One region of the Streptomyces sp. NPDC088554 genome, then DNA from elsewhere that is predicted to be linked to it. Evidence: predicted binding sites of a transcription regulator. Region 1 holds the regulator's gene; the other holds the start of a gene.
What was found. Region 1 encodes HrcA, which represses chaperone genes, less so after heat shock. Its sites were predicted from a motif close to TTNGCACTCNGNNNNNCNGAGTGCNAA; they were not measured.
Positions count from the first base shown of each region.

Region 2: a site for HrcA is predicted at 7,570-7,596, ahead of groES (co-chaperone GroES). Genes of this name have one in related genera too.

Region 1 covers NZ_JBIVMF010000002.1:369,716-384,000, reverse strand. The annotation lists gene ybeY (rRNA maturation RNase YbeY) at 1-255, opposite strand, end outside; gene ACIP8W_RS03655 (PhoH family protein) at 295-2,313, opposite strand; gene ACIP8W_RS03650 (carbohydrate kinase family protein) at 2,594-3,706, opposite strand; gene ACIP8W_RS03645 (ribonuclease Z) at 3,806-4,714, opposite strand; gene ACIP8W_RS03640 (histidine triad nucleotide-binding protein) at 4,725-5,084, opposite strand; gene ACIP8W_RS03635 (16S rRNA (uracil(1498)-N(3))-methyltransferase) at 5,261-6,007, opposite strand; gene ACIP8W_RS03630 (nitronate monooxygenase) at 6,004-7,083, opposite strand; gene dnaJ (molecular chaperone DnaJ) at 7,292-8,428, opposite strand; gene hrcA (heat-inducible transcriptional repressor HrcA) at 8,429-9,445, opposite strand; gene ACIP8W_RS03615 (MBL fold metallo-hydrolase) at 9,666-10,388, shown strand; gene ACIP8W_RS03610 (DUF3097 domain-containing protein) at 10,422-11,246, shown strand; gene hemW (radical SAM family heme chaperone HemW) at 11,392-12,624, opposite strand; gene ACIP8W_RS03600 (SpoIIE family protein phosphatase) at 12,700-14,285, opposite strand, start outside.
Region 2 covers NZ_JBIVMF010000017.1:42,127-56,411, reverse strand. The annotation lists gene guaB (IMP dehydrogenase) at 1-1,100, opposite strand, end outside; gene ACIP8W_RS20850 (sigma-70 family RNA polymerase sigma factor) at 1,369-1,944, opposite strand; gene ACIP8W_RS20845 (response regulator transcription factor) at 2,231-2,842, opposite strand; gene ACIP8W_RS20840 (WhiB family transcriptional regulator) at 3,267-3,614, shown strand; partial or broken gene ACIP8W_RS20835 (MOSC domain-containing protein) at 3,759-4,431, shown strand; gene ACIP8W_RS20830 (SDR family NAD(P)-dependent oxidoreductase) at 4,509-5,282, shown strand; gene groL (chaperonin GroEL) at 5,394-7,019, opposite strand; gene groES (co-chaperone GroES) at 7,117-7,425, opposite strand; gene ACIP8W_RS20815 (polysaccharide deacetylase family protein) at 7,685-8,557, opposite strand; gene ACIP8W_RS20810 (SAM-dependent methyltransferase) at 8,760-10,016, shown strand; gene ACIP8W_RS20805 (hypothetical protein) at 10,051-10,428, opposite strand; gene ACIP8W_RS20800 (hypothetical protein) at 10,500-11,168, opposite strand; partial or broken gene ACIP8W_RS20795 (DinB family protein) at 11,266-11,763, shown strand; gene ACIP8W_RS20790 (cystathionine beta-synthase) at 12,174-13,568, opposite strand; gene ACIP8W_RS20785 (SGNH/GDSL hydrolase family protein) at 13,733-14,285, shown strand, end outside.

The DNA.
Region 1 (14,285 bases):
GAGTCCCTGCGGGGGCTCCTCGTCGTCCTTGGCCGGCGGACGCAGCTCGTCCATCGGGAAGGACATGACATCGGTCGGACCCGGCAGGTCCATCCACTGGATGTGCAGCTGCTCCATGGCGGCCTCGTCCACGACGATCACCGACAGTTCGGAGAGCGGGTGGATACGCATCCGGGTGAGCGCGTAGCGGGCGACGTCGAGGATCGCCTGCTCGTCGACCTCGGTGCCTGACTCGTTGTTGACGTCGATCGACATGATGCGCTGTTGCTCTCCTGCTCAGGTGGTGCGGCCGGCTCAGCTGCCGCCGCTGTCGTACTGCTCGTACGCGTCGACGATACGGCCGACGAGCTTGTGCCGTACGACGTCCTGGGACGTCAGCCGGGAGAAATGGATGTCGTCGAGGCCCTCCAGGATGTGCTGGACCTCGCGCAGCCCGCTCTTGGTGCCGCCCGGCAGGTCGACCTGGGTGACGTCACCGGTGATGACGATCTTCGAGTCGAAGCCGAGCCGCGTCAGGAACATCTTCATCTGCTCGGCACTGGTGTTCTGCGCCTCGTCGAGGATGATGAACGCGTCATTGAGCGTGTTGTGCGTCAGCAGATAATCCTCGGTGACATAGAGCGAGTCGGTCGCGGCGACCTGGATGCACAGCGCTTCCTCACGGCCTGCCGGTTCGATGCTGTCGATGTGACGCATGGGCCGCCCGCCGCCTCCGGCCGCCACATAGATGTCTCTCTTGCGCGCCAGGCGGAAGGGCTCGATGTCCTCAGGCAGCCGGATGTCGATGATGTGCGCGTCGTAACGGTGGATGGCATCCCGGCCTCCTGCTCTGCCTGGTGCACGGCCTTCGGCCGCGCGGCGACGGCTGTAGGCGACACCACCCAGCGACTGGACCAGGGCGACGACATCGTCGCGAAGCAGAATCGATGTCGTCGTGTACTGAATGCGGCACGTCCGGCCGGACCGAGGTACGGGGCCGCCGTCCGCGTCCAGCAGCCCTTGGAGCAGCGCGACGCGGACCTCGGCGCAGTTGTACAAATAGTCGTCCGGCACGAACTTGGAGTGCGACCCGGTGCCGACCAGGTCAAGAGCACGGAGACTCCTCGTCACAGGGTTTTCCAGGGTGACAACATCACCCGGCGCCTTCACTCGGTTCGGGACGTAGTTCACCCCGCCCATCCATCGTGCGCCGACACCCGGAAGCACGTTCTCCACAGCGGAGGCACGTTCCGGATCGTTCGTGGCGAAGGAAGGTGTGGTACTGCCGGTAGGGCAGCCATCGCCGAGGAGCAGGCCCAGCGCGTAGGGGTCTATGGGAACCGCCCGCTCCGGGAGGCATACCGGCGCGGTCAGCATCGGCAATTCGTACCGGCGGGCATGCCCCGCTCGCAGTCTGCCGATCATTTCCTTGGTCTCAAGGACTCGCCACGGCTTGTCACGACGCCGATCGGACGCCGTCCGGACCGTCCACAGGTGCTCGTCACAGCACAGCGTCGAGGAACCGTCCTGGGCAGTGACCCGGTAGATGTCCTTCTCGCCCTGTGGATACACACCGAGAACCGGAGTCGGTTCGCCGTTCGACCCGATGACCAGATCCCCCACCCGGAGATCTCCCATGGGTCGCCAGCCGTCCGGGGTCAGCACCTTGGTGAAGACCGGCTGCGCTCTGCCCCGCATATACGCCAGCGGCGCGACCTCGATCGTGCCCGCCGCCATCAGCCGGGGGATCGAGTCGGGGTCGAGCATGTCGTGCAGCGCGTCGTAGAGCGGGCGCAGATACGGGTCGATCTTCTCGTAGAGCGTGCCCGGCAGGAAGCCGAGCCGCTCGCCCGCCTCGACGGCCGGCCTGGTCAGGATGATGCGGCTGACCTGCTTGGCCTGGAGCGCCTGGACCGCCTTGGCCATGGCGAGATAGGTCTTGCCCGTACCGGCGGGGCCGATGCCGAAGACGATGGTGTGCTTGTCGATCGCGTCGACGTACCGCTTCTGGTTGAGCGTCTTGGGGCGGATCGTGCGGCCACGGCTGGACAGGATGTTCTGGGTGAGCACATCGGCGGGTGTCTCGGGACCGTCCGCGCCACCGCTCTCGCTCGCCCTGAGCATGGCGATCGAACGTTCCACTGCGTCCTCCGTCATCGGCTGACCGGTGCGGAGCACCAGCATCATCTGGTCGAACAGGCTCTGGACCATCGCGACGTCCGCCGCGCTGCCGCTCGCGCTGATCTCGTTTCCCCGGACATGGATATCGGTGCCGGGGAACGCCTTCTCGATCACTCGGAGCAGGGAGTCCCCCGAGCCCAGGACCGTCACCATGGGGTGCTTGGCCGGAACGGTCCACCGGGCGCGTGCCTGCCCCGGTGCGGGGATCTGCCCCGACGCGGGCGTCTGCGCTGTCACGGGCGTCTGCGCTGTCACAGGAGTCCGGGCTGTAGGTGTCTGAGTCATGGGCCGGCGCTGTGGCCTGCGCATACCTCCCGTTGCAGGGTTCTCGCTGCTCGACAACCTCTGGATTACCAGCCTACGACCCCGCACTGACAAGACCCTAGGGCTTTTCCCATCCGGTCCGGGGACATCCGGCCCGGCGGCCTTCGCCTCAGGCCGAGCGGCCGAATCCGATCGTCGGTACGGCCCGGCGCAGCGGCCACGGCCGTGTCGGCGCGGGCAGCAGCTCCCCCAGGAAGGCGTAGCGCCGCAGCGCCGCCGGGTCCTGGTCCGCGCACCGGTGCACATGGCTCCACCAGGCCGCCACCTCGGCCCAGCCGGGCGCGGAGAGCGAGCCGCCGAACTCCTGGACGGAGAGCGCGGCGGTCAGCCCGGCGAACGCCAGCCGGTCGGCGAGCGGCCAGCCCGCGAGCGTACCGGTGACGAAGCCCGCCACGAAGACGTCGCCCGCGCCCGTCGGGTCGAGCGCCTCCACCGCGATGGCCGGGACCTCGGCGGTCTCGCCCGTCGAGCCGTCCACCGCGTACGCGCCCTCGGCACCCAGGGTGACGACGGCGACCGGCACCCGCTCGGCGAGCAGCCGCGCGGCGGCCCTGGGGCATTCCGTACGGGTGTAGCGCATCGCCTCCGCCGCGTTGGGCAGGAACGCCTCGCAGTGCTCCAGGTCGGGCAGTCCTGCCAGGTCCCAGCGGCCGGTGTCGTCCCAGCCGACGTCGGCGAAGATCCGGGTGCCCCGGCGCGCGGAGTCGGCGATCCAGTCGTCCTTGCGGCCCGGCGCGAGCGCGGCGACGGCGGCACGCGCGCGTGGCGGGCACTCCGGCAGGGCGCCCTCCGGCGGCGGCGCCTCGTGGCCGTGCGAGACCATCGTGCGCTCGCCCTCGTACGCCATGGACACGGTGACGGGCGAGTGCCAGTCGGGGACCGTGCGGGAGCGGGACAGGTCGATGCCCTCGCCCTGCTCCAGCGCGTCCCAGCAGTACTCGCCGTAGTGGTCGTCGCCGAAGGCCGCGGAGAGCGAGGTGTGCAGCCCGAGCCGGGCCAGGGCGGTGGCCATGTTGGCGATGCCGCCGGGGCTCGAACCCATCCCGCGCGCCCAGGACTCGGTCCCGCGCACGGGGGCGCTGTCCAGGCCGGTGAAGATGATGTCGAGGAAGACCGTGCCGGTCAGATAGACGTCGCACTCCGGGTCGTCCGGGGCGCGCAGGGCGCCCAGCGGATCGACCTGGGTGGTGGACTCCAGCGGGTCTCCGTTGGGTGTGGTCACGGCGGGCTCCCGGTCGCGTGCGGATGGGCCGACAGTCTGCCCGATGGCGCTGACGGCCGGGTACGCGCGCGGTCCCGCCCGGCCCGGCCACGCCGTGCCTCAGCGGGATCTCCGGGGCAGCGCCACCCGTACGAGATCGGACGCGACCGTCAGTTCGCCCTCGAAACCGGCCGCGCGCGCCTGCCGTTCGAACTCGCCCGGATCGGGATACCGCTGCGAGAAGTGCGTCAGCACCAGTTGACGTACGCCCGCGTCCCTGGCGACGCGGGCCGCCTGTCCCGCGGTGAGATGGCCGTGGTCGGACGCCAGCCGTTCGTCCTCGTCGAGAAAGGTCGACTCGATGACCAGCATGTCGCACCCCTCGGCCAGCGCGTGCACCCCGTCGCAGAGCCTGGTGTCCATGACGAACGCGAACCGCTGCCCCCGGCGTACCTCGCTGACCTCGTCCAGCGTCACACCGTTCAGCACGCCCTCGTGCTGGAGCCGGCCGATGTCCGGCCCCGCGATGCCGTGCGCCGCCAGCCGCCGGGGATCCATCCGCCGTCCGTCCGGCTCGGTGAGGCGGTAGCCGTACGACTCGACGGGGTGGGACAGCCGGTGGGCGTCCAGGGTGTACGCGGGCGTGCGGGCGAGGACGCCGTCGGCGCTCACCGGGGCCTCGGTCAGCTCGACGGACTCGCGGTAGGCCGTGGCGTACCGCAGCCGCTCGAAGAAGTGCTGTCCGCTCGCCGGGTAGTGCGCGGTGATCTCGTGCGGCACCCGGTCCAGGTTGATGCGCTGGATGACCCCGGCCAGGCCGAGGGAGTGGTCGCCGTGGAAGTGCGTGACGCAGATGCGGTGGAGGTCGTGCGCGGCGACCCCGGCGCGCAGCATCTGGCGCTGGGTGCCCTCGCCCGGGTCGAAGAGCAGGCCCTCGCCGTCCCAGCGCAGCAGATAGCCGTTGTGGTTGCGGTGGCGGGTGGGCACCTGGCTGGCGGTGCCCAGCACGACCAATTCGCGGACGGACAAGGCGACTCCCCTATCCGGGAGGCCATTCGAGCCCACGGCCGCCCAGCACATGGGCGTGCGCGTGGAACACGGTCTGGCCCGCGCCCGCACCGGTGTTGAACACGATCCGGTAGCCGCTGCCGTCGACATCGTCCCCGGCCGCGACCTCGGCGGCCTCGCGCAGCACATCGGCGGCGACGGACGGCTCGGCCGCCGCGAGGGCCGCCGCGTCCTGGTAGTGCGCCCTGGGGATGACCAGGACATGCGTGGGGGCCTGCGGGTTGATGTCCCGGAAGGCGACGGTGGTCTCGGTCTTCCGAACAATCGTGGCGGGCACCTCGCCCGTGACGATCTTGCAGAACAGGCAGTCGGCCTGTGCTTCTCCGGCCATGATCCGGGTCTCCTCACTCACCGTTGGTGATCGTTCCGTTGGTGATCTTCTGGATGCGGGCATGCTACCGCTCGGCGGGCGGGCGGTCCTGAAGATCAGCGGATCAGCGGATCAGCGGTCCGGTTCAGAGGACCGGAGGACGGGTTCCGAAGAGCGGGGTCCGGAGGTCCGGGCTCTCAGGACCAGCGGCCGGTGCGGCCGAGCAGCAGCGCCGTGGCAGCCGTGCCCGCCGTGGAGGTGCGCAGTACGCTGCGGCCCAGCCGGTACGGCTCCGCGCCCGCCTCGACGAAGACCGCCAACTCCTCGGGCGAGACGCCCCCTTCGGGCCCCACGACCAGCACGATGGACCCTTCGGACGGCAGTACGGCCGAGGCCAGCGCCCCGCTGTTCACATCCTGGTCCTCGTGGAGGACGGCCGCGAAGTCCGCCGTCGCGAGCAGCGCGGCCACCTGCTTCGTACTCAGGGCGTCCGAGATCTCCGGGAAGCGCGTCCGCCGCGACTGCTTGCCCGCCTCACGGGCCGTGGCCCGCCATTTGGCGAGCGCCTTGGCGCCCCGCTCGCCCCTCCACTGGGTGATGCAGCGCGCGGCGGCCCACGGGACGACGGCGTCGACGCCGGTCTCCGTCATGGTCTCGACGGCGAGTTCACCGCGGTCGCCCTTGGGCAGCGCCTGGACGACCGTGATCCGGGGCGTGGGCTCCGCCTCGGTGCGTACCTCGGTGACGGCGACCTCCAGCCGGTCCTTGCCCTCGACCGCGGCGACCGTCCCGTACGCGCCGTTGCCCGCGCCGTCCGTCAGCACGATCTCCTCGCCGACGCGCAGCCTCCGTACGGAGACGGCGTGCCGCCCCTCGGGGCCGTCGAGCGTGACCGTACCGGTCCTGAGCGCGCCGGGCCCGACGACGAAAACGGGAGCGGTCACGGGGCTTCCTCCGGGACCGGGACCAACGAGGCGCCCGCCTCGGCGAGTTCGGTCCGCAGGATCCCGATCAGCTCGGCGGCGGGCAGCTCGCGGGCCAGCCGGTGACCCTGTCCCGCCCAGAGCGCCATGCCCTGCGCGTCACCGGCCTTCGCGGCGGCCTTGCGCAGCCCGGAGGTGAGGTGGTGGACCTCCGGGTACGCGGCCGGGGCGTACGGGCCGTGCTCGCGCATGAAGCGGTTGACGAGCCCTCGCGCGGGCCGGCCGGAGAAGGCGCGGGTCAGCTCGGTCCGTACGAACAGCGGGTTGGTCATGGCCTGCTTGTGCAGCGCGTTCGCCCCGGACTCCGGGCACACCAGGAACGCCGTACCGAGCTGTGCCGCGTCGGCGCCCGCCGCGAGCACTCCGGCGATCTGGCCGCCGCGCATCAGCCCGCCCGCCGCGATCACCGGCACCTGCACGGTCTCCTTGACCTGGGCCACCAGCGAGAGCAGCCCTATCCCCGTGCCGTCGGTGGCCGGATCGTCGCGGTGCGTGCCCTGGTGGCCGCCCGCCTCGATCCCCTGCACACAGACGGCGTCGGCGCCCGACCACTGAGCGGCCTGGGCCTCCTCGGGGGTCGTCACGGTGACGACGGTGTACGTCCCGGCCTTCGCGAAGGCGTCCAGGGTCGTCCTGGTGGGGCATCCGAACGTGAACGAGACCACCGGCACCGGGTCGTCCAGCAGAATCGCCAGCTTGGCCTCGTAGGCGTCGTCCCGCCCCGAATCGGGGTCGCCGAGCGGGGTCTCGTACCAGGTCGACTCACCGGCGAGCTGGTTGCGGTAGACCTCGACGGCGGCGGGGTCGGCGTAGGGCGGCTGCGGCATGAAGAGGTTGACGCCGAACGGCCGGCCGGTGAGCCCGCGTACCTGCTTGACCTCTTCGTACATCCCGTCGACCGTCTTGTACCCGGCGGCGAGGAACCCGAGCCCACCCGCCTCGGACACGGCCGCGGCGAGCTGGGGGCGGGAGGCGCCGCCGGCCATCGGGGCCTGCACGATCGGATACCGGCAGAGATCGGTCAGTGCGGTGGACATGAACGCATCGTGCCATGTCCGGTGTGGCGGCTCCGCATCGGGACCGCCCTCCGCGGCCGGGCACGCGGCCCGACCACGGAGAACGTACGGCTACCGCCCGCCCGTCGAAGACGTACCTCGGGCAACCACCACCGCCCGTTGAACGCGTCCTTCAAGCAACCGCTACCGCCCGTTGAACGCGTCCTTCAAGCAACCACTACCGCCACCGCTACCGTCCGTTGAACGCGTCCTTCAGCCGCGAGAACAGCCCCTGCTGCCCCGGCTGGAACTGCCCCGTGGGCCGTTCCTCGCCGCGCAGCTTCGCCAGCTCGCGCAGCAGGCGCTCCTGCTCCGGGTCCAGCTTCGACGGGGTCATCACCTCGACGTGCACGATCAGGTCGCCCCGGCCGCCGCCGCGCAGATGCGTGATGCCGCGTCCGTGCAGCGGGATCGACTGGCCCGACTGGGTGCCCGGTCTGACGTCGATGTCCTCCATGCCGTCCAGCGTCTCCAGCGGGCACTTCGTGCCCAGCGCCGCCGCCGTCATGGGGACCGTGACCGTGCAGTGCAGATCGTCCCCGCGCCGCTGGAACATCGCGTGCGCCAGCTCGTGGATCTCGACGTAGAGGTCGCCGGCGGGGCCGCCGCCGGGGCCGACCTCGCCCTCGCCCGCGAGCTGGATCCGGGTGCCGTTGTCGACACCGGCCGGGATCTTGACCGTGAGCGTACGGCGCGACCGGACACGGCCGTCCCCGGCGCACTCGGGACACGGCGTCGGTACGACCGTACCGAAGCCCTGGCACTGCGGGCAGGGCCGCGAGGTCATGACCTGGCCGAGGAACGACCTGGTGACCTGCGAGACCTCGCCGCGACCGCGGCACATGTCACAGGTCTGGGCCGCGGTGCCGGGGGCGGCGCCCTCGCCCGAACAGGTCGTACAGACGATGGCCGTGTCGACCTGGATGTCCTTGGTCGTACCGAAGGCGGCCTCGTTGAGGTCGATCTCCAGCCGGATCATGGCGTCCTGGCCGCGGCGGGTGCGCGAGCGCGGGCCGCGCTGCGACGCCGTGCCGAAGAACGCGTCCATGATGTCGGAGAAGTTGCCGAAGCCACCGGCTCCGAATCCGCCCGCGCCACCTCCCCCGCTGGCCGAGAGGGGGTCGCCGCCGAGGTCGTAGACCTGCTTCTTCTGCGGGTCCGACAACACCTCGTACGCGGCGTTGATCTCCTTGAAGCGCTCCTGCGTCTTGGGATCGGGATTGACATCCGGGTGCAGCTCGCGGGCGAGCCGCCGGAATGCCTTCTTGATCTCGTCCTGAGACGCGTCGCGGCGCACGCCGAGTACGGCGTAGTAGTCCGTGGCCACTTACGACTCCGCCAGGATCTGTCCGACGTAACGTGCCACTGCGCGTACCGCTCCCATCGTTCCGGGGTAGTCCATGCGGGTCGGTCCGACCACGCCGAGTTTTGCGACTGCCTCGTCGCCCGAACCGTAGCCGACCGCGACGACGGACGTGGAGTTGAGGCCCTCATGGGCGTTCTCATGCCCGATACGTACGGTCATGCCCGGGTCCGCCGCCTCACCGAGCAGCTTGAGGAGCACCACGTGCTCCTCAAGTGCCTCCAGCACGGGGCGGATGGTCAGCGGGAAATCGTGTCCGAAGCGGGTGATGTTGGCGGTGCCGCCGATCATCAGCCGCTCCTCGGTCTCCTCGACCAGGGTTTCGAGCAGGACCGCGAGCACCGTGGATACGGTCCCCCGGTCCTCCTGCTCGAACGAGTCGGGCAGTTCCTGCACCAGCTGCGGGACGTCCGCGAAGCGGCGTCCGACGATCCGGCTGTTGAGCCGGGCCCTCAGATCCGCCAGCGAGGTCTCGCCGAAGGGCGCGGGGCAGTCGATCATGCGCTGCTCGACCCGTCCGGTGTCCGTGATCAGGACGAGCATCAGCCGGGCGGGCGCGAGCGCCAGCAGCTCCACATGCCGCACCGTGGAACGGGTCAGCGAGGGGTACTGGACGACGGCGACCTGCCGGGTGAGCTGGGCGAGCAGCCGTACCGTACGTCCCACGACATCGTCGAGGTCGACGGCTCCGTCCAGGAAGTTCTGGATGGCGCGGCGCTCCGGCAGCGACAGGGGCTTGACCCCCGCCAGCCGGTCGACGAAGAGCCGGTAGCCCTTGTCGGTCGGGATGCGCCCGGCACTGGTGTGCGGCTGGGCGATGAAGCCCTCGTCCTCCAGCACCGCCATGTCGTTGCGGACGGTGGCCGGGGAGACGCCGAGCTTGTGGCGCTCGGTGAGCGCCTTGGAGCCGACGGGTTCCTCCGTGCCGACATAGTCCTGGACGATCGCGCGCAGCACCTCAAGCCTGCGTTCGCTGAGCATGTGGCACACCTCCAGCTGTCGTCCGTCGTCATGTCGTCGTTGTGCGCTGCCGCGCGTTGTCGTGCGTCTGTTGCGGTCCGGCTCTGGCACTCACTTGGGGCGAGTGCCAGTACTCCCCGCCAGTGTACGGCTGTGTGCCACACCCCTAGCAAGGGCGGCCGACCACGCTACCTCGCGGATCGGCCCACCTTCCGCCGGGTGACTCCCGTAGCGTCCCGGTATGGACGTCCATTGGGAAGAGCACGGGTGGGAAGAGCTGGCACCCGGTGTGGGCCGACGACGGCTGCCGGGGTGGGACGCGACGGTGGGGCTGGTGGCGGGCGACGACCGGGTGCTGCTCTACGACACGGGTTCATCGGTCCGCGAAGGTGCCGAGCTGCACGCGCAGGTACGGTCGCTGCTCGGCGGCCGCCGCGTGACGCATGTCGCACTGAGCCATCCGCACTTCGATCATGTGCTGGGCTCGGGAGCGTTCGCGGGGGCAGAGTTCTACGGCCCTTCGGGCATGGCGGAGCTGCTGGCCACGGGCGGTACCGAGTTGTACGAGGACGCGGTACGGGAAGGGGCCGGGGCGGCGGAGGCGGCGGCGGCCGTACAGCTGCTGGAGCTGCCGGGGCGGGCGGTGGCCGGGGAGCTGGCGCTGGAGCTGGGCGGCAGACGGGTCCTGCTGGCCAACGCGGGACCCGGCCATACCTCCCACGATCTGGCGATGCTCGTGCCGGGCTACCCCTGTGTCGTCTTCTGCGGCGATCTGGTCGAGGAGTCGGGCGAGCCCCAGGCGGGCCCGGACGCGCTGCCCACGTACTGGCCCGCCGCGCTGGACCGGCTGCTGGCGCTGGGCGGGTCGGACGCGGTGTACGTACCGGGGCACGGGGCGGTGGTCGGCGCGGCGTTCGTACGGGCACAACGCGACGCGCTGGCCGAACGGTTCGGGCGGTCGTAGCCGTACGGGTACGCGCCGCCTATCGTCTTGCGGATGCGCAGCTACAGCCCCGATCTGACCCCGCCGTGGAAGAAGTCCGCCCCCGCGCCGGAGGTTCCCGCCGAACCGGATCTGGTGGTCGAGGAGGTGTCGACGGGGTTCTGCGGTGCGGTGATCCGCTGCGAGAAGACAGCCGAGGGGCCGACGGTCACTCTTGAGGACCGTTTCTCCAAACACCGGGTTTTCCCGCTGGTCCCCGGCGGCTTCCTGCTGGAGGGCCGGGTGGTCACCCTGGTCCGCCCGTCCTCGGCCGCCCCGGCCCGGCCCGCCCGTACGGCGTCGGGTTCGGTCGCCGTGCCCGGTGCACGCGCGCGTGTCGCGCGGGCCGGGCGGATCTATGTGGAGGGCCGGCACGACGCCGAGCTGGTCGAGAAGGTCTGGGGCGACGATCTGCGCGTCGAGGGCGTCGTCGTCGAGTATCTGGGCGGCGTCGACGATCTCCCCGCCGTGGTGGCCGAGTTCGGCCCGGCCCCGGACGCCCGGCTGGGGGTGCTGGTCGACCATCTGGTCCCGGGCTCCAAGGAGTCCCGTATCGCCGCGTCGGTGACGGGCGCGGACGTCCTGGTGGTGGGACACCCGTACATCGACGTCTGGGAGGCCGTGAAGCCCTCCTCGGTGGGTATCCCGGCCTGGCCCGCCGTGCCGAGGGGCGAGGACTGGAAGACGGGCGTGTGCCGGGCCCTGGGCTGGCCGGAGAACACCGGCGCGGCCTGGCAGCACATCCTGTCGCGGGTCCACTCGTTCAGGGACCTGGAACCGGCGCTGCTGGGCCGCGTGGAGGAGCTGATCGACTTCGTCACGGCCGGGACCGACGCCTGACGGGTGAGCGGGTGACCGGTGGCGGTTCGGCCGGGAGCGACGTCCGACGGGTGACGGTACGGCCGGGGCTGACGTCCGACAGTGGCAGTACGGGCAGGAGCGACGTCCGACGGGTGACGGCGCGGGCGGCCGGTTGACGTCGGGGTCAGTCCACCAGGTCCCTGACCACCGCGTCCGCCAGCAGCCGTCCCCGGAGCGTCAGGACCGCGCGGCCCTCGGTGTAAGGACCGGCTTCCAGGAGGCCGTCCCTTACCGCCTGGGCGGCAGCGGCGGCCCCCGCCGGTTTCAGGAGGGTCAGGTCGCAGCCCTCGAAGAGCCTCAGCTCCAGCAGGACGCGTTCCACCCGGCGGTCCTCCGCCGTGAGGAGTTCGCGGCCCGCGCCGGGCGAGCGGCCCTCCGCGAGGGCCTGGGCGTAGGCGCCGGGGTGTTTCACGTTCCACCAGCGGACGCCGCCGACATGGCTGTGGGCGCCGGGGCCGGCGCCCCACCAGTCCGCGCCGCGCCAGTACAGCTCGTTGTGCAGGCAGCGGGCGGCTTCCGAGGTGGCCCAGTTGGACACCTCGTACCAGGAGAAGCCCGCTTCCGCGAGGATCTCGTCGGCGATCAGATAGCGGTCGGCGTGCTCGTCGTCGTCCGTCATCGGGACCTCGCCCCGGCGGATGCGGCGCGCCAGCCCCGTACCCTCCTCGACGATCAGCGCGTACGCGGAGATGTGGTCGGGTCCGGCGCCGACCGCCGCGGCGAGGGTCTCGCGCCAGTCGTCGTCGCTCTCGCCGGGGGTGCCGTAGATCAGGTCGAGGTTGACGTGGTCGAATCCGGCGGCGCGGGCCTCGGCGACACAGGCTTCGGGACGGCCCGGGGTGTGGTTGCGGTCGAGGACCTTCAGGACGTGCTGTTTGGCGCTCTGCATGCCGAAGGAGATCCGGTTGAAGCCGCCCTCGCGCAGGGTCGCCAGATAGGCCGGATCGACGGATTCCGGATTGGCCTCTGTGGTGATCTCGGCGTCGTCAGCGAGCCCGAACTCGTCCCGGATCGTGCCCAGCATCCGTACGAGGTCCCCGGCGGCCAGCAGCGTGGGCGTACCGCCGCCGACGAAGACCGTACGGACCCGGCGGGCGTCGTCGCCGAGCACCTTCCGGGCGAGACGGACCTCGTCGGCGAGGGTGTCTGCGTAGTTGTCGCGGGAGGCGAGCACCCCGCCGGAGCCACGCAGCTCGGTCGCCGTGTAGGTGTTGAAGTCGCAGTAGCCGCAGCGGGTCGCGCAGTACGGAACGTGCAGGTAGAAGCCGAGTGGCCGGTCCGCCGCACCCGCCAGGGCCTGCGGGGGCAGCGCTCCGGTCTCGGGCATGGGGTCACCGTCGGGCAGTGCGGAAGGCATACCCCCAGTGTCGCGTACGCGACGGGCGGGCCGGCCCACGGCGACCCGGACGCCATGGACCGCTCCCGCCGCGTCTCACTCCGCCTGGAGCACCAGCAGCGCCAGATCGTCCCCCGGCGGTACGTCGGAGAAGTCGTGGACCGTCCGCCGTATCCGCTCGGCCACGCCCTGCGCCGTGAGCCCCGCGCACGCGGACAGGGCCCGCGCCAGCCCGTCGCCGTCGTCGAGCATGCGCCGCCCCGAGCGGCGCTCCGTGACACCGTCGGTGACGCACAGGAGCGTGTCCCCGCGCTCCAGGTTGAACGAGCTGCTCTCGTACGCGACGCTGTCGACGACCCCGAGGAGCAGCTGCGGCTCGGCGGCCGTCCGTACCGTACCGTCGGGGCGCAGCAGCAGCGGCAGCGGGTGTCCGGCGCTGGCGAGGGTGCACCGTACGCCGCCCGCCGCGCCCGGGAGCGCCATCAGCTCCCCGTACAGCAGCGACAGGAAGCGGGCCTGGCTGCCCTCGGGCAGGCCGGGGAGCCAGGGCAGTCCCGGCAGGCCGGGGGTCTGCGCGGTGCCGGTGCCCGCCGCGGCGGCGGCCGCGACCATCAGGGACGCGGATTCGGCGGCCTCCGTCGCGTCGTCGAGGAGCAGCCGGTTGAGCCGGTCGAGGACCGCTCCGACGCGGTAGCCCTCGCGGGCCAGGAGCCGCAGCCAGGGGCGGGCCAGGCCGGTGACGACGGCGGCCTCGGGGCCGCTGCCCTGGACGTCGCCGAGCACGAAGCACCAGCGGTCGCCGGGCGGGCAGGGGAAGACGTCGTAGAAGTCGCCGCCCGCGAGCCCCTCGCCGCTCGGCTCGTACACCAGCGCGCTGGCGACGCCCGGGATCCTCGCCACCTGGCTGGGGAGCAGTCCGCGCTGGAGTACGCGGCTGATGGTGAGCTGGCGGCTGTAGCGGCGGGCCGCGCCGATGCCGAGGGCGACGCGCCGCGCGAAGTCCTCGACGAGCGCGGTCACTTCGTCGGGTACGTCCGTCTGTCCCGGTCTCCCGAGGAGCAGCGTGCCGAGGGCGCGCCCGTTGGCGACCAGCCGGCAGGCGAGCGCCACCCCCTCGCGTCCGCCCGGCGCCTCCGGCCACGGCACCTGTACGGGCTCGCCGCGTGGCGGGTCGGAGAGTCTTGGCGGCTCCTTCTCCAGGACGACCCGCAGGGGCTCGATGCGGGACTCGTCGGCGTGCCAGACCCGGGCGAGGCGGGGTGCCTCGGACGGGCAGCCCTCGCCGTCGAGCCAGACGGCGCACCACTGGGCGATGCGGGGGACGAGCAGCTGTCCGGCGAGGGCCGCGACGAGTTCCTCGTCGAGCTGTCCTGCGAGCAGTTCGGACGCCTCGGCGAGGAAGGAGAGGGCGCCCCGGCCCGCCCATTGCTCGTCGTCACGGACGGGCCTCCGGGAGACGGGCGCGAGGATCTCGGCGGCCCGCAGTCCCCGGCGCAGGGCGGGTTCGGTGCCCTGGTCCTGTGCCGTGTCGCGGCCTTCGAGCGGGAGGCGGGCCCAGACGGTCTTGAGGCCCGAGCGGTAGGTGATGCCCCAGCGTTCGGCGAGGGCGGCGACCAGTTGCAGCCCCCGGCCGTACTCGGGGGTGCCCGGCGGGGGCTGGTCGGGCCCGTCGCTCTGTACGG
Region 2 (14,285 bases), on a different contig from region 1:
CCGAGCATGACCGTGCTGGCTCCGGCGGCGAGCGCCTTGCCGATGTCGCCCGAGTACTGGAGGCCGCCGTCGCCGATGACCGGGATCCCGGCGGCCATACAGGCCACCGCGGCCTCGTAGATCGCCGTGACCTGCGGGACACCGATACCGGCGACCACGCGGGTGGTGCAGATCGAGCCGGGGCCCACGCCGACCTTCACGCCGTCGACACCCGCGTCGATCAGCGCCTGGGCGCCGTCACGAGTGGCGACATTGCCGCCGATGATGTCCACCGGGACGCTGGACTTGATCTTGGACATCCAGCTGAGCGCGTTGCTGTTGTGGCCGTGCGAGGTGTCCACGACCAGGAAGTCGACGCCCGCCGCGACCAGCGCCTGGGCCCGCTCCAGCGCTTCCGGGCTGGCGCCCACGGCGGCACCGACGAGCAGCCTGCCCTCGGCGTCCTTGGCCGCGTTCGGGTACTTCTCGGCCTTGACGAAGTCCTTGACCGTGATGAGGCCCTTGAGGATGCCCGCGTCGTCGACCAGCGGCAGCTTCTCGATCTTGTGGCGGCGCAGCAGCTCCATGGCGTCCACGCCGGAGATGCCGACCTTGCCGGTGACGAGCGGCATCGGGGTCATGACCTCGCGCACCTGGCGCGTACGGTCCGCCTCGAAGGCCATGTCGCGGTTGGTCACGATGCCCAGCAGCTTGCCCGCGCGGTCGGTGACCGGGACGCCGCTGATCCGGAACTTGGCGCAGAGCTGGTCGGCCTCGCCGAGCGTCGCGTCCGGGTGGACCGTGATCGGGTCGGTGACCATGCCGGACTCGGAGCGCTTCACCAGGTCGACCTGGTTGGCCTGGTCGGCGATGGAGAGGTTGCGGTGCAGCACGCCCACGCCGCCCTGCCGCGCCATGGCGATGGCCATGCGGGACTCGGTGACCTTGTCCATCGCCGCGGAGAGCAGCGGGATGTTCACCTTGACGTTCCGGGAGACGAGAGACGCGGTGTCCACCTGGTTCGGCAGGACCTCCGAGGCGCCCGGCAGCAGCAGCACGTCGTCGTATGTCAGCCCGAGCGTCGCGAATTTCTCGGGCACTCCGTCGACGTTTGCAGTCATGACACCTTCCCCATATGGCCTTGATCGGTGCGGATGTCCATGCTAACGGGCTCTGCGAGCCCCTCATTCCATGAAACATTCCATGGACAAGATCACCCATAAGCTTTGTATGTTCATACGTCGTATACGTCATACGTCGCATACGCCACGGATGCTCATCCGCCGCCCACCGACCGCCGCCGCCCGCCGCCACCGCCCGCCGCCACCGGCCATCCGCCGGGACGGCCGGCCGTCCCGGCGGATCCCGATCCACCGGCCGCCGGTTGCCTCACTGCCTCGCCAGGGCCCGCAGTCTGCTCAGTGCCCGGTGCTGGGCGACCCGGACCGCTCCCGGGGACATCCCCAGCATCTGGCCGGTCTCCTCGGCGGTCAGCCCGACCGCCACCCGCAGCACCAGCAGCTCACGCTGGTTGTCCGGGAGGTTGGCGAGCAGCTTCTTGGCCCACTCGGCATCGCTGCTGAGCAGCGCGCGCTCCTCCGGGCCCAGCGAATCATCGGGCCGCTCCGGCATCTCGTCCGAGGGCACGGCCGTGGATCCCGGGTGCCGCATGGCGGCGCGCTGGAGATCGGCGACCTTGTGCCCGGCGATGGCGAAGACGAATGCCTCGAAGGGCCTGCCCGTGTCGCGGTACCGGGGCAGCGCCATCAGGACCGCGACACAGACCTCCTGCGCGAGGTCCTCCACGAAGTGGCGGGCGTCACCCGGCAGCCGGTTCAGCCGCGTACGGCAGTAACGCAGCGCGAGCGGATGGACCCGGGCCAGAAGGTCGTGCGTGGCCTGCTCGTCGCCGTCGACGGCACGGTGAACGAGCGCACCGATCACCGTGGTCTCGTCATCGCGCATCGGTCCATGGTGCCTTGGCGGCTGTTCATCGGCTGCACCGCGTCCGTAGTTGTGCACTGAAGCGTTATGAGCAGGTGCGGCAGAACTCATACCCTGCGCCCTCCCCTCGCGCTCGTCCGACTCGTCCCCGAGGACTTCCACATCTCCAAGGATGCGGCATAGCCCGGGAAACGGGTGTGTACGGGCGTACGTTGCCCCGCCCGCCCGGAAAACCCGCAGGGAAAACCGTCCGGAAACGATCCGGCCGGCAGGCCCCCGGCGACAGGCGGGGAGTGACGCCCCGCCGTCAGCGGACCAGGCCCCAGCGGAAACCGAGCGCCACCGCGTGCGCGCGGTCCGAGGCGCCGAGCTTCTTGAAGAGCCGCCGGGCGTGCGTCTTGACCGTGTCCTCCGAAAGGAACAGCTCACGGCCGATCTCCGCGTTGGAACGGCCGTGGCTCATGCCTTCGAGCACCTGGATCTCGCGCGCGGTGAGCGTGGGCGCGGCGCCCATCTCGGCCGAGCGCAGCCGGCGCGGCGCGAGCCGCCAGGTCGGGTCGGCGAGCGCCTGGGTGACGGTGGCGCGCAGCTCGGCGCGCGAGGCGTCCTTGTGCAGATAGCCGCGGGCACCGGCGGCGACCGCGAGGGCGACCCCGTCCAGGTCCTCGGCGACCGTGAGCATGATGATCCGGGCGCCGGGGTCGGCGGAGAGCAGCCGGCGGACCGTCTCCACACCCCCCAGCCCCGGCATCCGGACATCCATCAGAATCAGGTCGGACCGATCCGCGCCCCAGCGGCGGAGGACTTCCTCGCCGTTGGCCGCGGTCGTCACGCGCTCGACACCGGGCACGGTCGCGACCGCGCGGCGGAGCGCCTCTCGGGCAAGCGGGGAGTCGTCGCAGACGAGGACGGATGTCATGACCGTCCTCCGCAGCTGATGCGCGTCACCTTGAGCCTCCAGGCTGGGTACATATCTTCACCTGTGCGATTGACGCTCTCGGACATGTGCCCGATCACTCATTCTCTCAACCGCCTCGCATACTCAACGATGGTCACTCGAAAGAGTTACGGGTCGGACGACCGGGTTCCGCACTCCCCGTAAGGGCCCGCACACACACGAGCACACCGGGGGCCGCCCACCCCCCTCTCCGCGCCATGCCCCATTTAGCGGCTTTTCTTCACTTTTGCTGGTGTCTGTGGCTAGATTCGCAATGAGTCATATTTACATCTACTTACATAGTAGATGTACGGTCGTGAGCACCGGTGCCGCAACGCGCCGGGCTCGTACCCGACGCCCAAGCGGCCCGTATCCGCCTCAGCACGGTTTCAAGGGGACATGAGCAATGGCAGATTTCTCCCGCCTTCCCGGACCGAACGCAGACTTGTGGGACTGGCAGCTCCTCGCGGCATGCCGCGGTGTGGACAGTTCGCTCTTCTTCCATCCGGAGGGGGAGCGGGGCGCGGCGCGCAGCGCGCGCGAGAACTCGGCGAAAGAGGTGTGCATGCGCTGCCCGGTCCGCGCGGAGTGCGCGGCGCACGCGCTGGCGGTACGGGAGCCGTACGGCGTGTGGGGCGGCCTGACGGAGGACGAGCGCGAGGAGCTGATGGGCCGCGCGCGCACCCGGCTGATCAGCACGTCGGCCCCGACATCCGGCGCGGGCGCGTCCCACGGCGGCCACGGCGACGACTGACACCCGAGGTCCGAACGGAGTGCAGAAACGTTCCTGCACGGACCACGCAGACCACGTGGACCACGCAGACCACGTGGACCACGTGGACCTCGGGACTCCGCGTCCCCGGGAACACCCGTGCCCGGCGCCACTGGCGTGGCGCGCATGAGAGTTCTCACCGTGAACGCGGGACGGCCGAAGACCGTGGAGTACACCGACGCACCCGGCGGCGCCACAGCCATCGACAAACGTCCGGTGGACGGACCCGTCCGGGTGACCGACCCCGGACCCAAGGGCGAGGGCGCGAGCGGCGTCGCCGGGGACACGGTCCGCGATCTGCGCCACCACGGCGGCACCGACCAGGCGGTGTACGCGTTCGCCAGGGAGGATCTCGACTTCTGGGAAAGGGAGTTGGGTCGGCCGCTCGCCAACGGCGTCTTCGGGGAGAACCTCAGGACGTACGTCTCGACATCACCGGCGCGAAGATCGGCGAGCGCTGGCGGATCGGCCCCGATCTGGTGCTGGAGGCGACGAGCGGCCGGATCCCCTGCCGTACGTTCCAGAGCTGGCTGGGCGAGCGGGGCTGGGTCCGGCACTTCACCCGACAGGCCGTGACCGGGGCGTACTTCCGCGTCATCACCCCGGGCGGGATCCGCGCGGGCGACCGGTCGAGATCGTCCACCGGCCCGCCCACGAGGTGACGGTGTCGATGGCGTTCCGCGCGGTCACCACCGAGCGCGAGCTGCTGCCGCGCGTCCTCGCCGCGGGTGAGGCGCTGCACGCCGAGTCGCCGGGAATCGCGCGGAAGTACGTGGCCGAGCACGGCGCCGCCGGATAGAGCCGCCCGGCCGGCGGGCCGTCCACCTGGGGAACACCCCCATCGGGCCGGGTGGGGCAGGCACTAACGTGCCGCGTATGACGACTGCTCTGATTACGGGCTCGACGGCGGGCATCGGCGCCGCCTTCGCGCGGCGGCTGGCGGCGGACGGCCACAACCTGGTGCTGGTGGCCCGCGACACCGAGCGTCTGCGCGAGCAGGCGACCGAACTCCACGACCGGCACGGCATCGAGGCCGAGGTGCTGACCGCCGACCTCTCCACCGACGGCGGTATCGAGTCGGTGGAGAAACGGCTCTCGGACCCCAAGCACCCTGTCGACCTGCTGGTCAACAACGCGGGCTTCGGCAACAAGGGCCGCTTCCTCGACGTCCCGATGGCCGACGAGCTGACCATGCTGAAGGTCCACTGCGAGGCGGTCCTGCGGCTCACCTCGGCGGCGGTCCCCGGGATGCGGGCGCGCGGGCGCGGCGGGGTCGTCAATGTGGCGTCGGTGGCCGCGTTCGTACCGCGTGGTACGTACGGCGCCTCGAAGTCCTGGGTCGTCCAGTTCACCCAGGGCGTGGCGCGGGATCTCACGGGGACGGGGGTGCGGCTGATGGCGCTGTGCCCCGGTTTCGTACGGACCGAGTTCCACGAGCGCGCCGGGATGGGCACGGACAACATCCCGGGGTGGCTGTGGCTGGACGCGGACAAGCTGGTGACGGCCGCGCTGCTGGACCTGGCGCGCGGGAAGGCGGTGTCCATCCCGGATCCGCGCTACAAGGCGCTGATGGGAGCGGTGAAGCTGGCCCCGCGCGGGCTGCTCGGCGGGCTCACCTCGAAGACGGGCCGCAAGTTCGGCCCGCGCTAGGCAGGGCCTCCGACAAATCCCTCCGGGGCGCGCGCCCCCGTACAGGAGCGGAACGCGGCGCGGCCCGGCGCCCCTGGGAAGGGGTGCCGGGCCGCGCTGTGTCGTTCGACGTCAGTGGCTGTGGCCGTGGCCGCCGTGACCGGCGTCGCCCTCGTCGTCGGCCGGCTTCTCGACGACCAGGGTCTCGGTCGTGAGCAGCAGGGAGGCGATCGACGCGGCGTTCTCCAGGGCGGAGCGCGTGACCTTGACCGGGTCGATGACGCCGGCCTTCACCAGGTCGACGTACTCGCCGGTGGCGGCGTTGAAGCCGTGGCCCGGCTCCAGCTCCGACACCTTGGAGGTGATGACGTAGCCCTCGAGACCGGCGTTCTCCGCGATCCAGCGCAGCGGCTCGACGACGGCGCGGCGGACGACGGCGACACCGGTGGCCTCGTCGCCCTCCTTGCCGAGGTTGCCCTCGAGCACCTTGGCGGCGTGCACCAGGGCGGAGCCACCACCGGAGACGATGCCCTCCTCGACCGCGGCGCGGGTCGCGGAGATGGCGTCCTCCAGACGGTGCTTCTTCTCCTTCAGCTCCACCTCGGTGGCGGCACCGACACGGATCACGCACACGCCGCCGGCCAGCTTCGCGAGGCGCTCCTGGAGCTTCTCACGGTCCCAGTCGGAGTCCGTGGACTCGATCTCGGCCTTGATCTGGTTGACACGGCCGGCGATCTCGTCGGCGGCACCGGAGCCGTCGACGATGGTCGTGTCGTCCTTGGAGATGGTGACGCGGCGGGCGGTGCCCAGTACGTCCAGACCGGCCTGGTCGAGCTTGAGGCCGACCTCCTCGGCGATGACGGTCGCGCCCGTGAGGGTGGCGATGTCGCCGAGCATGGCCTTGCGGCGGTCACCGAAGCCGGGGGCCTTCACCGCGACCGCGTTGAAGGTGCCACGGATCTTGTTGACGACGAGGGTGGAGAGCGCCTCGCCCTCGACATCCTCGGCGATGATCAGCAGCGGCTTGGAGCCACCCGCCTGGATGACCTTCTCCAGCAGCGGCAGCAGGTCCTGGATGGAGGTGATCTTGCCCTGGTGGATCAGGATGTACGGGTCGTCGAGGACGGCCTCCATACGCTCCTGGTCGGTCACCATGTACGGGGACAGGTAGCCCTTGTCGAAGGCCATGCCCTCGGTGAAGTCCAGCTCCAGGCCGAAGGTGTTGGACTCCTCGACGGTGATGACACCGTCCTTGCCGACCTTGTCCATCGCCTCGGCGATCAGCTCGCCCACCTGCTCGTCCTGCGCGGAGAGCGCGGCGACGGCGGCGATGTCCGACTTGTCGTCGATCGGGCGGGCGGTCGCGAGGAGCTCCTCGGACACGGCCTTGACCGCGGCGTCGATGCCCTTCTTCAGGGAAGCCGGGGAGGCGCCCGCGGCGACGTTGCGCAGGCCCTCGCGGACCAGCGCCTGGGCCAGCACGGTGGCGGTGGTGGTGCCGTCACCCGCGATGTCGTTGGTCTTGGTCGCCACCTCCTTCACGAGCTGGGCACCGAGGTTCTCGTACGGGTCGTCGAGCTCGACCTCGCGGGCGATCGTGACACCGTCGTTGGTGATGGTGGGGGCGCCGAACTTCTTGTCGATGACGACGTTGCGGCCCTTGGGGCCGATCGTCACCTTCACCGTGTCGGCAAGCTTGTTGACGCCGCGCTCAAGGGCGCGACGGGCGTCCTCGTCGAACTTCAGGATCTTCGCCATGGCTGCTTCTCTCGTCCTCTCGAATGAGCTGCGCCCCCGTCCGCCCGGCAGTAGCGGGGTGGCCGAGGGCGCAGCTCAAAGCAAAACTTCCGGTGAATTACTTCTCGATGACCGCGAGTACGTCGCGGGCCGAGAGGACGAGGTATTCCTCGCCGCTGTACTTCACTTCGGTGCCGCCGTACTTGCTGTACAGGACGACATCGCCGACGGAAACGTCGAGCGGGAGACGCTCGCCGTTCTCGAAACGGCCCGGACCGACGGCCAGGACGACGCCCTCCTGGGGCTTCTCCTTGGCAGTGTCCGGGATGACCAGGCCAGAGGCCGTGGTCTGCTCGGCGTCGAGCGGCTGGACCACAATGCGGTCCTCAAGCGGCTTGATGGCAACCTTGGTGCTGGCGGTCGTCACGATCCGACCTCCCCCTTCGGAGATCTCGGTACTCACTGTCTATGGGTGGCGACCAGATAGACCCGTCGTCGCGGGTGCCGGATCTGCCGATCGCGCTCTGGCACTCTCCAGTGGGGAGTGCCAGACCAGAGACTATGACCGCGATTAGCACTCGGTCAAGCGGAGTGCCAATCCAACTGCCGTGGCGGCCGGGTTCCGTTACGGAAACGCGCACCCGGGGCCAGGGGTTCCAGCCCCGGCCCCGGCCTCGCGCGCCGGCTCACACGTAGTCCTCCAGCCGCGCCACGGCGTACCCCTTGTCCGTGATGGTCTTCATCGCGGCCCGGACCAGATCGGTCATGGAGCCCTTCCACTCGTCGCGCCCGCGGAAGTGGGTGAGGACGATGTCGCCGGGGTGCAGGTCCTCGTCCCACTCGCGCCACTCCATGTGGTCGGGGAACGCCTCGGCCGACCAGAGCGGCGCGGCCGTGATGCCGCAGCTCTTGGCGGCGCGCAGGGTGTCGCCGTTGTAGTTGCCGAACGGCGGCCGGAAGAGCGTGGGCCGGTTCCCGTACCGCTTCTCCAGCTTGTCCTGCTGGCCGCAGATCTCCTCCCGCTGCTCCTCGTACGAGAGTCCGGGCAGGTAGGGGTGGTTGAGCGTGTGGTTCTGGAGGGAGACACCCCGCTCCTGCATCTGCCGGAAGTAGCCGTAGTCGTCGTTGATGACGTAGTCGCTGAGGAAAGCGGTGTACGGGATCTTCAGCTCGGTCATCATCCGCAGCAGCTCGGGGTCCTTCTCCGAGCCGTCGTCCATGGTCAGGAAGACGACCTTCTCCTTGACCGGGACGGTGGTGAAGATGGGCGGGAGGTCCTCGCCGCCCTCGACCTCGAACCCCTTGCGGGTGGTGATCTCCGGCTTCACCGTGGGGGGCGGGGGCGCGGCGAGGGGTGTTTTCGCGAGCCCCCACTTCTTCGCCGCGACGGCGCGCGCGGCCTGCGCGCGGCGCGTGGCCTCGGCGGCCGAGAGCCCCTCGGGCCCGGCGGGCGGCGCCCCGTGCAGCACTCCGGGTACGGGGCGGGCGGGCGGCTGCGCGGGCGGGCGGTCGGGCGCGTCGGTCCCGGAGGCGCAGCCGGAGCCGATCGCGGCGGCCATCAGTACGGCGAGGACGGTACGGGCACGGCGCCCGCTCCGTCCTTTCCGCGCCGCCCGGGGAGGGATCCCGATGCTCGTACCGTTTGCGGTCATTTCTTCGTTTTGTCGTACTAGTTGCATGGCGCTGCATCCTGTCAGCGCCACGCTCCCGCGCACGGGCGACACCGCCGCCGGGCGCGCACCATCCCCCGGCTGGCCCACAATGGACCGGGTGACCGACCGCGCCCCCGTCCCCGCCCCGCCCCTCCTCGCGCCGCTGCTCTCCGCCGAGGGGCAGACGCTCCTCGCCGAGCTGCGCGACCACGACCCGGCCGGGGAGCTCGCCGTCGCGACCCGGCTGCGCCGCGATCACCCGGCCGAGCTGGTCTCGGCGGCGCTGGCGCAGGCGCGGCTGCGGCAGCGGGCCGTCGCGAAGTTCGGTGCCCGGGACGCGTACCGCATGTACTTCACGCCGAACGGCGTCGAGCAGGCCACCCGCTCCACCGTCGCCGCCTACCGCGCCGCGCGGTTCCGCGGCCTCGTCGCGGACCCGGCCGCCGGTGTCACCGACCTCTGCTGCGGGATCGGCGGCGACGCCATCGAGCTGGCCCGCGCGGGCTTCGCCGTGACAGCGGTCGATCTGGATGCGCCGACCTGCGAGATCGCCCTCACCAACCTGCGCGTCCTGGCACCGGACGCCCCGCCGGCGACGGTGGTCCGCGCGGATGTGCTGGAGTACGACACGACCGGCGCCCCGGCCCTGTTCATCGACCCCGCCCGGCGCGGCGGCCGGGGCCGGATCTTCCACCCCGAGGCGTACTCGCCGCCGCTGTCCTGGGCGATCGAGGCGGTACGCCGGGCGGGCGCGGGCGCGGTCAAGATCGCCCCCGGGATCCCGCACGAGCTGGTCCCCGACGACTTCGAGGCCGAGTGGATCTCGGACGGCGGCGACGTCAAGGAGGCCGTGCTCTGGCACCACGCGGCCGGCCGGGCCGACGGCCACCCGGGCGCCGTCGTCCCCGGCACCCGCCGCGCCACCCTGCTCCCCACCACCACCGGCCTCACCACCCTCACCGGCCGCGGCCTCCCCGACCCGCCCGTCCGCCCGACCGGCCGCTTCCTGTACGAACCCGACGGCGCCGTCATCCGCGCCCATCTGGTCGCCGAGGTGGCCGAGGAGCTGAACGGCGGGCTCATCGACGAGACGATCGCGTACATCACCTCCGACGAGGCCCGCCCCACCCCGTACGCCACCGCCTACGAGATCACCGACGAGCTGCCCTTCAACCTGAAGAAGCTCAAGGCCCTGCTCCGGGAGCGCGAGGTCGGCGTCCTCACCGTGAAGAAACGCGGCTCCGCCGTCGAACCGGAGGAACTGCGCCGCCGGATGAAGCTCAAGGGCCCGAACACGGCGACGGTCTTCCTCACCAGGACCGCCGGCGCCCCGGCCATGCTGATCGGCCACCCGGCGGAGCTCTGAGACGGCCGCCGGGGCGCGCGGCGACCAAGCGGTGTTACGCCAGGTCCGTCAGCTCGTCCGCGTAGATCCGGGACAGCGGCTGCGGGCCGACGTACTGCTGGCAGTTGCACTGGCGCAGCTCGTACCGCAGTGGCTTCTTGTCCGCGTCCCACTCGATGGGCGTCTCCACGTCCTCGTGGCACTTGCCCCGGCGGTCGTGTTTGGCGAGGTGGTGCGAGCAGCCGCAGACGGGCTCCGGCTGTCTGTTGGCCTCCTCGATGGCCAGCCGTTCCCTCTCGCGCTCCTTCTCCGCCAGCGCGAAGCGTTCGGCTCTTCGCTCGTGCCGGGTCCGCAACGCGGAGCGGCCCGTATCGGCCACCCAGCCGAAACCGCCCACCATGAAGAAGATGAAGACCCACCAGAGCCAGTCCATCCGCCGCCCCTTACCCCTGAATGGCGCACGCGTTCCCTCCCGAGAATAGGACGGACGGCGTAGGAACGGCCTCAGCGGTGTGCGCCCCCGCGGGCGCGCACCGGCACCGGGTGCAGCAACCGCCCTGCCCAGCGCTGGTGTTCGACCGCCTGGAAAAGGCCGAGCAGCCCCGTCGCCAGGACCGTGGCCCCCAGCCCCAGCGCGTACACCGTCTCGCCCAGGGTGACCGGCTCCGTACCGGCGCCGCCCCCGAGCGCGGTCATCAGCGTGGCGCACCCGCGCAGCGTCAGCGCCAGCCCCGCCAGACACACCGCCACCGACGGCAGCAGCCACATCACCGTCCGCCCGTGCGCCCGCAGCCGTTCGTCCGTCACGGGGTCGGGGCCGACCGCCACCCACGCCGCCAGCCGCTCCCGGACGGCACGGCCCCGGCGCAGCCACAGCGCGGCGCCGGCCACCGCGGGCACCAGCAGGGCCAGCGCGAGCACCAGCGCCACCAGCCCGGTCGGATAGCCGAGGCCGCCCGTCTCCAGGCTCCGGACGGCCAGCCCCAGCGCCGCCCAGCCCAGCGCCGTGACCACCCCCAGCAGCCCGAGCAGCGCCAGCCGCCCGGCCGTGAGCCCGCGCCCGGCCAGCTCGGCCAGGGCCGCGTCCCGCTCGGCGAGGCGCGCTCCACGGTCGGGCCAGAAACGTATCCCCTCGGGCGGCGGAGGGGGTGGCAGCGGGTTACGGCTGATCATCTGGCAGAGATTAGCGCTGCCGCCGGAGCATCACTACCGGTGGGTAAGGAGCGAGTACGGGCGGTAGCCCCGGCGCGGTGACACCCCCTCCGAACGTATCGGCCCGCCCGCCACGGGCAGTGAGCGCGAAACCCTCCGTGCCTTCCTCGACTTCCACCGCGCGGCCCTCGCGACCCTCGCGACGAAGACCGAGGGCCTCTCCGACGACGACCTGCGCCGCCGCTCCATGCCGCCCTCCGCCCTCCGCCCGCTCGGCCTGGTCCGGCACATGGCGGAGGTGGAGCGCGCGTGGTTCCGCCGGGTGCTGAACGCCGAGGAGATCCCCCTCGTCCGGTCCGCGGAGGGCGACTTCCAGCAGGCGTACGACGTGAGCACGGCCGGCGCCGAGGAGGCGTTCGCCGCCTGGCGCACCGAGATCGAGCACGCGCGCCGGATCGAGGCGGCGGCTCCGTCGCCGGACGTCACCGCCCACGCGCCCCGCTGGGAGGAGGACGTGTCGCTGCGCATGGTGATGCTTCATCTGATCCACGAGTACGCCCGCCACAACGGGCACGCCGGCCTCCTGCGCGAGGGGATCGACGGAGCGGTGGGGGTCCGGGCCCGTACCGCTCGCTTCACCCGCGGCGGCCCGCGGGGCGAAGACGGGGGTTGGCACCGCTGCCCCGGGCGGCGCCGGAAGGCGGAAGGACCGAGGAGGGGGAAGTAGTCGCGGGGACCGCCGCACCCCCGTTACCGGGGGGCGGGACGACGGCGGTCCCCGCGAGGGACACGCTCCGGGTCAGGGCCGGCTTACGTGTCCGGTGGCGTCCGTGGAGGTCCGGGAGCCGCTCCGGAGGTCCTGTGACGCCGACGAGGACCACTGTGCCCGACGCGTGTTAAGGCGGTGCTGCGCGGACGTGTCGCGCTCGTACCACTTTCGCGAACCCGCGGATTTCCGGTGGATCCGGCCTCCGCGGATCCGCGGCTCCCCTGCCTCCGCCGGCGCCTTTCGCCGCGTACCGGCGGCTACTTCGCTTCCCTGGACAGGAACGCCAGCAGGTCCTGCCTGCTCACGACCCCGGTCGGCTTGCCCTCCACCAGCACGATCGCCGCGTCGGAGCCGTCGGTCCCGCTCAGCACGGCCATCAGGTCCGCCACCGGCTCGCCCGAACCGACCTGCGGCAGCGGGACGGACATGTGCCTCTCCAGCGCGTCACCGAGCGAGGCCCGCCGGGTGAACAGCGCGTCCAGCAGCTCCTTCTCCACGACCGAGCCGATGACTTCGGCGGCCATCACATCGGGGTGTCCCGCGCCCGGCTTCACAATGGGCATCTGCGACACGCCGTACTCCCGCAGGACGTCGATGGCGTCGCCGACCGTCTCCTCCGGGTGCATGTGCAGCAGCGTCGGGATGGGGCCCGCCTTGTGCTGGAGCACGTCGGAGACGCGCGGCGAGTCCCCGGTGTGGTCCAGGAAGCCGTAGTCGTTCATCCACTCGTCGTTGAAGATCTTGCTGAGGTAGCCACGGCCGCTGTCCGGCAGCAGGACGACGACCACATCGTCCGGGCCGAGCCCCTCCGCCACCTTCAGCGCGGCCACGACGGCCATGCCGCAGGAGCCGCCGACGAGCAGGCCCTCCTCCTTGGCCAGGCGCCGGGTCATCCGGAAGGAGTCCTTGTCGGACACCGCGACGATCTCGTCCGTCACCGTGCGGTCGTACGCCGTCGGCCAGAAGTCCTCACCGACGCCCTCGACCAGGTACGGCCGCCCGGAGCCGCCCGAGTAGACCGACCCCTCCGGGTCCGCGCCGACGACCCGGACGCGTCCCTCGCTGGCCTCCTTGAGGAAGCGGCCGGTGCCGGTGATGGTGCCGCCCGTGCCGACGCCCGCGACGAAGTGGGTGATCCGGCCGTCCGTCTGCTTCCACAGCTCGGGACCGGTCGTCTCGTAGTGCGAGCGCGGGTTGTTCGGATTGCTGTACTGGTCCGGCTTCCAGGCGCCCGGCGTCTCACGCACCAGCCGGTCGGAGACGTTGTAGTACGAATCGGGGTGCTCGGGGTCGACCGCCGTGGGGCAGACGACGACCTCCGCACCGTACGCGCGCATCACATTGATCTTGTCCATGGAGACTTTGTCAGGGCAGACGAAAACGCACTTGTAGCCCTTCTGCTGGGCCACGATGGCAAGGCCGACGCCTGTGTTGCCACTGGTCGGTTCGACGATCGTGCCGCCGGGCTTGAGCTCCCCGCTCGCCTCGGCGGCCTCGATCATGCGCAGGGCGATCCGGTCCTTCACCGAACCGCCGGGGTTGAAGTATTCGACCTTGGCCAGGACTGTCGCCTGAATGCCTTCGGTCACGCTGGTCAGCTTCAGCAGCGGGGTATTGCCAACCAGACTGATCATCGAGTCGTGGAATTGCACCGTTGTCTCCGGGGTCTCCGTGATGGTCCGGTCAGCGTATGCGGCCGGGACCGGAATCGGGCTATGGCCGAGATTGGACGGTGGTCCTTCCGGGGCAGTTAGCTGGTGTACGTACTCGTGCGTACGACGACGAGGAGGTGACTCGGACTGTGTCGAGGGCGAGGGTGGCACGGCGGATCGCCGCGGGCGCGGCCTACGGCGGCGGAAGCATCGGGCTGCTGGGCGCGGCGGGGGTCGGCGTACTGCTGGCGGAGGTCCAGCTCGCGAAACGGTCGGTGGGCGGCGGGACGGCTCCCGTACCGCCGAGCGGCGACGGGTGGTACGGACTGGCGTTCGGTCACACGGAGCCGCTGCGGATGGGGATGCTCGGCGACTCCACGGCGGCCGGCCAGGGCGTGCGCCGGGCCGGGCAGACCCCGGGGGCGCTGCTCGCCTCGGGGCTCGCGGCGGTGGCCGAGCGGCCCGTACAGCTGCGGAACGTGGCGCTGCCGGGCGCCAGGTCGGACGATCTGGAGCGCCAGGTCAGCCAGTTGCTGGCCGATCCGCACCGGGTCCCGGACGTCTGCGTGATCATGATCGGCGCGAACGACGTCACGCACCGGATGCCCGCCACCCAGTCCGTGCGGTGTCTGGCGGCGGCGGTACGCGGACTGCGCACCGCCGGTGCGGAGGTGGTCGTCGGCACCTGCCCGGATCTGGGCACGATCGAGCCGGTGT